3 regions of the Exiguobacterium sp. s95 genome follow, and region 3 is predicted to be linked to each of the others. Evidence: predicted binding sites of a transcription regulator. Region 3 holds the regulator's gene; each other region holds the start of a gene.
What was found. The regulator LexA, encoded in region 3, represses DNA repair genes until DNA is damaged. The targets are predictions, from matches to a motif close to CGAACATATGTTCG.
Positions count from the first base shown of each region.

Region 1: a site for LexA is predicted at 1,482-1,495, ahead of KNP99_RS15515 (Y-family DNA polymerase). Genes of this name have one in related genera too.
Region 2: a site for LexA is predicted at 1,522-1,535, ahead of KNP99_RS09860 (NUMOD4 domain-containing protein). Genes of this name have one in related genera too.

Region 1 covers NZ_JACSMM010000005.1:126,833-130,113, reverse strand. The annotation lists gene KNP99_RS10470 (MBL fold metallo-hydrolase) at 1-563, shown strand, start outside; gene KNP99_RS10465 (pentapeptide repeat-containing protein) at 655-1,302, opposite strand; gene KNP99_RS15515 (Y-family DNA polymerase) at 1,512-2,837, shown strand; gene KNP99_RS10455 (YolD-like family protein) at 2,821-3,150, shown strand; gene KNP99_RS10450 (ZIP family metal transporter) at 3,217-3,281, shown strand, end outside.
Region 2 covers NZ_JACSMM010000005.1:6,406-9,686, forward strand. The annotation lists gene KNP99_RS09840 (DNA alkylation repair protein) at 1-38, shown strand, start outside; gene KNP99_RS09845 (hypothetical protein) at 179-508, shown strand; gene KNP99_RS09850 (hypothetical protein) at 562-858, opposite strand; gene KNP99_RS09855 (DEAD/DEAH box helicase family protein) at 881-1,462, opposite strand; gene KNP99_RS09860 (NUMOD4 domain-containing protein) at 1,600-2,127, shown strand; gene KNP99_RS09865 (hypothetical protein) at 2,194-2,373, opposite strand; gene KNP99_RS09870 (GGDEF domain-containing protein) at 2,539-3,281, shown strand, end outside.
Region 3 covers NZ_JACSMM010000001.1:51,729-55,009, forward strand. The annotation lists gene KNP99_RS00255 (MIP/aquaporin family protein) at 1-496, opposite strand, end outside; gene KNP99_RS00260 (metal-binding protein) at 675-1,148, opposite strand; gene lexA (transcriptional repressor LexA) at 1,179-1,793, opposite strand; gene yneA (cell division suppressor protein YneA) at 2,000-2,287, shown strand; gene KNP99_RS00275 (YneB family resolvase-like protein) at 2,334-2,987, shown strand; gene KNP99_RS00280 (DUF896 domain-containing protein) at 3,101-3,281, shown strand, end outside.

The DNA of each region.
Region 1 (3,281 bases), on a different contig from region 3:
CACATCTTCACGCCGATCATTTCGATGAGGCCGCAAAACAATTGTTACCGAAGACGGTTCCGCTCTATGCCCAAAACGCGACGGACGCCTCTGTCATTAAAGAAGCCGGTTTCACCGACGTTCAGCCGTTCGACCAGGGTGTGACACTCCGTGATGTCAAAGTTTTCCGCACGAACGGTCAACACGGTGTCGGCGAAATCGGACAACGGATGGGACACGTATCCGGTCTCGTCTTTACACATCCCGATGAGCCGACGCTCTATATCGCCGGTGATACGATTTGGTGTGACGACGTCGATTCTGCGATTGATACCTATGCACCGGATGTCATCGTCGTCAATAGTGGTGCCGCCCAGTTCCAGACCGGTGAACCGATCACGATGTCGGAACGTGATTTATTAGCGGTCCACGCGGCAGCGGCTGAAGCGACGATCATCGTCTCGCATCTCGAAGCTGTCAATCACTGCCTGCTCCGCCGCGATATGATCGCTGACTTTTTAGCAGCAAATCATCTCTCCGCTCACTTTTTGATTCCGGACGACGGCGAGACGCTCTCCTTTTAAGTCTCTCCTTCGAGAGTCGTATGAATACAAAAAAACCGGACGTTTTCCGTTTCCCTAAAAGGAAGAGGAACAGCGTCCGGTTTTTTCATGTTCATTCTTGCGGAATGACAAGACCGAGTAATCGGGCAAATGCGATTGCTTGTCCTTCCGTCACGATCGCCCCTGTCAAAAAGCGTGGATCAATCGTAATCCCCGAGACGTCCGCTTGTCGCAAATCGAGTCCTTTTAACGGAGTTTCAACCCACTGGCTTTCCATCAATTCAACATCCTCAAAACGTAAATCGATGAGTTTCCCTTCGAAGAATTGTGTCTCCCGCATCGCCGTCTGCTCGAACGTTACTTGTCGGAGCGATGTCCGAATCACTTGTAAGTAATTCGCCTGGCATGCTTTTACCGTGACATGATCAAGCGATGTTTCTTCTAATTGAACCCCCGTCAGGCGGCAGTCCTGAAACAGAACGCGATGAAAACGACTGTCACGGAACTGGCAACCCGTCAAATCGCACTGCTCAAACCGGACATTTTCAAATGACGCGCGATCAAACACGAGCCCCGCAAATGAGACATTCCGAAAACAGACTTGATTGGCATCGATCCGCTCCGTCAGCTCGATGGGTAACGTTTCTTTTTCATACAGCATTTGATACAAGTACGGATCATCGATTTCGATTTCTGCAAATGTTTCGACTGCTAAATTATTCGGGACATCCGGTAGATGGATCATCGGTTTTTTCTTCATTCTCTCCCAACCCTTCTTCTTCTCAGTCCTTAGTGTACCAAACCTGTTACCTAAATATGACTCAAGAGGATGATTTCTAAAGTCATGCTGCGCTCTAAAAAGTGATGACATGTACACTCTTTTTCAATTTTTGATTTGAGACACTTTGAGACCGTGCTAGAATCAACATAAATAAAATAAGAACAAACGTTCTAAAAGGAGTGATTTTCGTGTCTTCTGATGCGGACTTTCCAAACCAACGTATTTTTTGCGTGGATAGTGTCTCTTTTTATGCCAGTTGCGAGTGCCATTACCGAAATCTACCACCATTAACAACAAAATTAGCCGTCGTTTCCGATTTAAAACGGAGCGGCTCCGTCATTTTAGCGGCGAGCCCTGCTTTGAAGACGCTTGGTATCAAAACGGCAAGTCGTCTCTACCAGATTGAACAACTCCCGTACAAGGAACGAAAGCAGATTCACCTCGTCGAACCACGCATGTTATGCTACATGAAAACGTCGATTCGTGTCCTCGATGTGCTCCATCAATTCGGACCACCGGAAGCAATCCGGGTATACTCGATTGACGAAAGTTTCATCGACATGACGGGAACGGAGCACCTCTTCGGTACGGATTTTGAAGCTGCTAACCAATTACAGTCAGCCATCCTGGAACAAACCGGCATTCACGTCCGAATCGGGATTGGTCCTAATAACGTCATCGCGAAACTTGCCCTTGATTTACTCGGGAAAAAACAGGGCATTGCGCGTTGTGGTTATGCTGATGTCCCCCGTCTCTTACATGACTTTCCCGTTCGCAAGATGTGGGGGATTGGTCATCAAATGGAGCACCATCTGAATCAATTAGGCATCGAGACGATCGGCGATTTGGCGGCCGCACCATTAGAAACACTACACGAACGTTTTGGTGTCATCGGTGCCGAACTTTGGCATCATGCATGGGGCATCGATCAATCTCCGACGACGATTGATCCGACCGCTTTATTTCGTCCGGCATCATCCCGACAGAAGACGGTTGGTCATGGCGTGACACTAATGCGTGATTATTACGAATACGACCAGATTCGGCTGGTCTTAAGTGAGCTCACAAGCGATGTCGCAGCCCGCGTCCGCTTTTCCAATCAACTTGGATGGACGGTTCACTTAGGTGTCCGTTACTCGAGACATATCGTCCGGGCAGGGTTTTCAAAGCAACTCCGTCTCCCTTATCCGACTTCAGACGAACGGATTATCCTGCGGCATATCCTTCAGCTGTTCGAGCCGAACTGGCTCGAACACGAACCGATTCGTTTTTTGTCTGTCTCGCTCGGTCAACTTGTCCCCGACCAAGGTGCACTGCAACTGTCGTTGTTCGAAGACAATACCCGTGTTTGGAAACGCAAACGCTTGTTAAAGGCAATCGATCATGTCAACGTCCGTTACGGGAAGGGAACCATCCGCCTCGCTGTTTCTTTTCTTGATACAAGTGTCGCCAAGCGCCGCCTCCGCTTCGTCGGTGGTCATCCGGGAGGTGACGGCAATGACACGGTATCGTGACCGTGGCAATTTAAAATGGATTCCGTTTTTGATGCCGGAGTACATTCAACTGTTGCGCGACTATTATAAAGATACGCATCGTTTAACACTACCGCCCATCGATGAACAACTTCAAGAATCATGGCAATTCATCCTCGAAGAAGCATTAATGGAAGGAAAAGAACTTGAAATCACGTATTATAAGGAAGGAAGCTATATCACATTGACCGGATTCATCGAACGAATCGAGCGCGAACGAGGACTTCTGTACGTCCGGAGTCAAAATTCGATCGAAATTCCCCTGATGCGACTAGTTCGGATTGAAAACGGGTAGGAGTGACAGTGGGCTTCAATAATGCACTTATCTCTTGAATTATGATTTGAAAGAAGGAATGTTTGTATGTTTGAATGGTTTACTTCACTCCCCGTCGTGATCCAGGCATTACTCGCCGGGATGATGACATG
Region 2 (3,281 bases), on a different contig from region 3:
AAAAGGTCTTTCGGATTAGTGAACGACAGGTGGCTTGACGGGAGACGTTTACAAAACGGCAATCGTTTCGGAACTTGACGACACGCGTCCACTATCCGGGGACGCATCGTGTGACCATCTTAATTAATGGGCAAGCTTACGCGACGGCAACGTTTGACGTGACAGGGGAGGAATGAAGATGAACGGACGCCATCCTGACTTTACGACGTCCCGTCTATTGATACAGGCGACAGATATGCAAGATGGATGTGACTGGGTGTTACGGGAACGACGCAGTAGACGAACTGTCGCGACGATTCACTTTCGGGAGCGGGAACTGACCTATCGGGCAGACGATGTCTTTGACATGGACGGTTATCTCAACGAAGCGTTGACAGTCATCACGGCCTATTTAGCACGGACATTATTGTTACCGTCCGTGACGGGCAGAGGCGGGGAAGCCGTCGTTTGGGAGAAGAGTGGATTTGAGAGAACGGATGACGGATTTTCGTTAGCCTTGACGCACTAAACGAAAAAGAGGACAATCCGCGTCGCAGACTGCGAACGGCTTGTCCTCTTTTTTTAAGGTTCCGAGATGCCGTTCGCGAGCAGCAGGAGATAAACCCAAATCACGAGCGGGAGCAACAGCATCAGAGTGGCAAGCAGGCTGAAGGTCTTGATGACAGTGTTTTTCAACCGGAGCGCAATCAGGAGTGACATCACATAGCCGACGCCGACGAGCGAATACAGACTGATCGGGACCCAAAGGCTCATATTCGGGAACGTCCGTCCGTTCAGCCCGAAGAACAGTAGGATGCTGACAATCAAGAGGATGAAAGTCAGGATCAGAGAGTGGTATTCGTTCCGGTGCGACTTCAAGCGGCATTCCCCTTTCATGACGTTACCTGACGGGTGTGTAAGACCAACCGAAGCGGGCACAGATTGCTTCGGCACTTGCAGCGGCAGAGCGTCCTTCCGTATCCAGGCGGAAGTAGTTCGGGTACGGCAGTTCTCCTGGCAGGGAGGACGTCCGGTAGCCGTCTGCCGTCTCGAGCAAGTCGTTTTCGGAAGCGGCGAGATCCCGTTTCGTAAACTTATGGGCAAGCCGGTTTTCCGTCTTGTTTCGCGCGAGACGTGTCGCGACGGATGCTTCGAGTTCGACGATATAGACGTCGGCACCCGCCTCTTCAAACAATGCGACCGTTTCCTCAATGAACTCAATCCCTCCGCCTTCGACCCCGAACAGGCAGAGGAACGTGAAGAGGACACCTTCGAGATCACTGATCGCCATCTCCTTGAACATCTCCCGGCGGATCAAGTCCTTCAGCCTGTGATGGGCGGGCTTTGAAAAGTCAAAATAGGGCAACAGCAAATCGATCGTCTGGTGGTTATGAAACAACTTCATCCCGGTCAACCGTTCGAGTTCCTGACCGATCGTCATTTTTCCGACCGCCTGCGGACCGAGCAATAAAACAAATTTCATCAAAAGACCCCGTTTCCTTTTTTTGTTAGATTACCATACCGGTTCAGCACGTTGGAGTTAGAACGTTTGTTCGTAAAATGATATAATGGAGATAACAACGGATGGCGTGTCACAACGAATGGAGGGTGTTCGGGCAGATGGAACATTGGAAGATGGTACAAGGATATGAAGGGAGTTATCAAGTGTCGACGTCGGGAAATGTTCGTTCGCTCGACCGGATTGTCGAGACGAGCCGTGGCGTCAAACAGCGGCGCACAGGTGTCCTCCTGCGTCCGCGCATCAATCAGGAAGGTTACCGGAAAGTGACGTTGTATCAGCACGGACGCGGTGAACGGTTTTACGTCGGCGAACTCGTCGCCCGGGCGTTTCTTGACCCGACTGCCTGCCAGGAGCGTCTCGTCCGGGCGGATCATGACCGGTTGAACGACCACATCGATAATCTGTCGGTCAAGCCTTCGCCGAGTCAAGCCTATGCTTCCTTGCTCGCTGAATTCGATCTGCTGTTGACGGACCATGTCGAATTGTCGGCGTGGCAGATTCGGGAGATCCGGCGGCGCTACCGGACGGGCGAAGCGTCGATTCGAAAGCTTGCGCTCGTGTACGGGGTGACTGAAAACCGGGTCCGCAATATCATCGATAAGAAAGAGGCACGGTATGTCATGTAGGCAGAAGGAAAGGGCAGTCCGAAGAAAATCGGTCTGCCCTTTTGGTTGAAAAAAAGTAAGGTGTCGTTAGCCGGCAAGTGGTAAGTACGGCGTGATTTGGCTCACCGTCAGTTGGAGGAGCTGTTGCGTTTCCTCTTTCGGTTCAGACGTGACGTAGATGATTAACGCAGCGGCGACGATTAAAAAGATGACGATGACGAGCCCGATGAAGAAAGGCATTTTACTTTTTCGTTTTTCTTCGTTCATGTCCACAGGTAGTTCCCCCTTTTACGAATTAACAGATGCATCTGTCATAATGATTCCCCTTTAAGAAAATGGAAAACCTGCAAAACGGCTAGAAAAAGGGTGCCGGTAAGACGATAAAGAAGATATAGACAGAAAAAGCTATTTTTTGAAGGGATGTCGATCGTCGTGTTGAGTCAGTTCAACCAGTTTCTATTAAACTTTTCCCTTTTGATTACGTCCCTGCTGTTCGCCTTCTTACCGATGCGCAACATCAAACGCATTTCACCGCACTCCTCAATCCGGATCCGACTTGCCGTCGGATTGATTGCAAGCGTGATCGGGGCACTGCTCGTCCTAAACAGTATCTCCTACGATGGAGCGAAGATTGATTTACGACTCGTCGCGCTCGTCACGGCGTATTATTACGGCGGCTGGATCAGTGGCGCATTGACGACGGTCGCCGTCATCGGGGCCCGTTTTCTCGTCACGCCACCCGGTGTCTACCAAGGTTTGATTCTCGCGACGCTGATTTGTCTTGCTTTACTCGTCACGGCAAGTATTTACCGTCGCTTTGCTGCCCAGACGTTCAAAGACTACCTTGTCCTACTGAGCATCGGGATCGGCTACAGCTTGCCGGCCCTGTACTTATTGACGGATACGTTCATTCGGTTTTTCGAGATGTCATTCGTCTACATCATCTTCAATCTTCTCGGAGGGTACGTGACGTTTCGTTTCCTGCAGGAGTTACGGAAACATTTCCAGTTCGTCCAAGCCCAGCAGGAGCTTGCCTTGACGGACAGTCTGACGAATCTCGCCAATCGGCGGAAACTCGATGAGACATTGGCCGACTATGACAAACACGGGTATGCCTTCTCGGTCCTGATCGTCGATATCGACTTCTTCAAGTCGGTCAATGACGAATACGGACA
Region 3 (3,281 bases):
GACCGACGATCAATGGATTGAGTCCGTCTGCAAACGTATTCGCTCCAAGCGCCAAGATACCAAAGACGAGAACGAATGTCCCGATGATCTCAGATACTAAGTTTGATCCCGTATGACGGATTGCTGGACCTGTCGCGAAGACACCGAGTTTTGCGGCTTGATCTTCTGTCGCTTCAAAATGTTTCATGTAATGAAGCCAAACGAGTACTGCGCCAAGGAATGCTCCGACAAGTTGAGCAGCGATATAGATAGGTACATCTGCCCACGGTAAGTCAGAATTGAGCGCGAGCGACAAAGTAACCGCTGGGTTCAAGTGGGCACCACTGGATGCCGCGACGTAAACACCGGTCATAACGGCGAGACCCCAAGCGAGCGTGATGACAATCCAGCCACCATTTTCAGACTTGGTTTTCTTCAGAACGACACCGGCGACGACGCCATCCCCGAGTAGGACGAGAATCAATGTTCCCATCATCTCACTAATAAAATTACTCATGCAAAAACCCTCCCTTTGGATTAAAGCGAATAATGCCTTTCTATTTAAACCTAACCCGAATTGATAACGTTTTCAATACAAATAATTGAAATATAGGAATCGAAATTTTCAATATTTAGGTTTAAAAAAATTAGAATTGGATAATAAAAAGACTTTTTCCATGATTGAATGGAAAAAGTCAGGATCGACGTTTTTTTCGTTTCTTTTTAGGGCGGAACCAACTACTCGTATGATCAAGGATGATATGAATCGTACTTGCGGTCATCACACCGATAATAAAAGCAGGCATGACGTCAATCAATGAGTCGACCGTGCTTGCTTGGATGATTTCACTATAGAAGGCTAAAAAGAGTAGCGGAATCAATAAAGCGGCACTGTAGAGTAGGCGGATGACATCTCCGATGATTAAGCCATGCGACCAGATGGAGCGGTGCGGCATAATTTTAACGTATGGCATCCAAAGGACACGCAAAGGGCCAAAACGATAGTAAGGTTCCGATTTTAAGTCTAAGTCGGGCGAAAGCCATAAGGTCCCGACGGCGATTCCGACAGCGGTCGGGAGCCAATCCGTTTGGTTCGTTGCGACCGAATAAACAACATATCCCGTTAGGGCAACGGAGTTGACCGTATCATGTACATTTCCAGAAGGCATGAAAAAAGACCAGCTTAGCTGGTCCCTCTCTTAGTGAATCGTCCGGTAAACGCCGATGACCTTGCCAAGAATCGACACGTTATCGAAATACATCGGGTCCATCGAGTCATTTTCTGGTTGAAGACGTACCTGTTGATCTTCTAAGAAGAACCGTTTGACTGTCGCTTCACTATCTTCGGTCATCGCAACGACAATCTCCCCGTTTTCTGCTGTGTTTTGTTGACGCACGATAACACGATCGCCATCAAGAATACCTGCATTAATCATCGATTCGCCATCAATCGTCAACATAAAGACGGTTTCATTTCCTACATAATGTGCAGGGAGTGGGAAATGCTCTTCTATGTTTTCAATCGCAGTGATCGGAAGTCCGGCAGTTACCTTGCCGATAACGGGGACATGGACGATCGCTTCGTTGATTTCTTCAGGTTTATCAAGCAATATTTCAATCGCGCGTGGTTTCGTCGGGTCACGGCGAATCAGTCCACGTTTTTCTAGACGATCCAAATGACCGTGTACCGTTGAGCTTGAAGCAAGACCAACAGCTTCACCAATTTCGCGAACTGAAGGTGGATAGCCCTTTAACTTCACTTCAGCGATGATGTAGTCAAGGATTTCTTGTTGACGTTTAGACATTTTCCGCATACGAATTGCCACCTCTTTCCGGATTGGTTTTTTTAGGATTTAGGAATATATGTTTCTAGAATTACTATAACATAGAACAAATGAGCGCACAAACAATTGTTCGATGTTTTTGTATTGACCGAACACTGGTTCTGTGTTTATTATAGATTATGCGAACAATTGTTCCGAGAACATTTATTCTAATAACCTATTTGGAGGGATTCATGATGATTCATTCTATTCGTACTCATGCCTTTTCAATTCTGTTTTATACGCTCAGTTTTGCTTTCATTCTTTTTCTTTTAACACCACGACCGGATGAAAAGGTCCACCGATTACTTACGGCGTCAGTCACGGTAGATGAGAACGTAACAGTCGAACAAGTAGCTGAAGTCTACAATGATGGTTCGATGACGAATCAAGAATACATCGACTGGCTGATCAAGAACAATGAGCTCGAAACAAAACATGTCATTTCGAAAGACAAAATCGTTGTACCAATCGCACAACAATGACAGAATATAAAAGTTGTTGAATGAACGAACAGGGGTGTGAGGTACGATGAAAGTAGTAATCTACTGTCGCGTCTCGACGGAAAAAGAAGCACAAGAGAGCTCACTGGAGCGGCAAAGAGCAGAACTGTCGGGACTCGCTTTAACAAAAGGATTTGAAATCATAGATATCATCGTCGAAAAAGAAAGTGGCTATGATGTAGAGCGAGAAGGGATGTTGACCGTTCTTGATTATGTAACGCGTCATCTGGTGGAAGCGGTGCTCGTGACGGACGATACACGAATCGGACGAGGAAACGCCAAAATCGCGATTTTGCATACGTTCAAAAAACATGATGTCCAGTTGATGACGATGGAGTCAGACGGTGAATACCAACTGGCAGATGCGGAAGCGATGGTCCTCGAAATCGTTTCACTCGTTGAGGAATACCAGCGTAAGCTCCACAATGCAAAAATCGCACGCGGCATGCGACGGGCTGTCGATAATGGTTTTAGACCCGAACAAAATCTCAATCGGCAAGGCGAGAATGCCGGCCGCAGTCGAAAGGAAGTCCCGATTGAAGAAATCGTTCGATTACGTGAACTTGGTTTGACGTTTGCTGACATCGCGACGACCTTACGCGGCATGGGGCATGATATTTCGAAAGCGACGGTCAATCGGCGTTATCTTGAATATAAAGAAGTTGTCCAGTCTTATGAATGAAAGCAGGTGTTGTGTCATCTTGACGCGACAAACTTGCTTTTTTTTTTCGGGTCTTTTACAGTAAGGTTACTATTAAAGTGCTCCACGTTGAGTCAAAGAGAAAGAGGGATATTATGTTATCACAAGAACAACTCGATCGAATTAATGAACTTGCCAATAAATCAAAAGTCGAACCGTTAACGGAAGCTGAGACGGCGGAACAAAAAGAATTAAGAACGGCCTATTTAGAAGCATTTCGTGGTTCGTTCAAAAATCAAATGATGGGCATCAAAATCGTTGATGAAGAAGGAACGG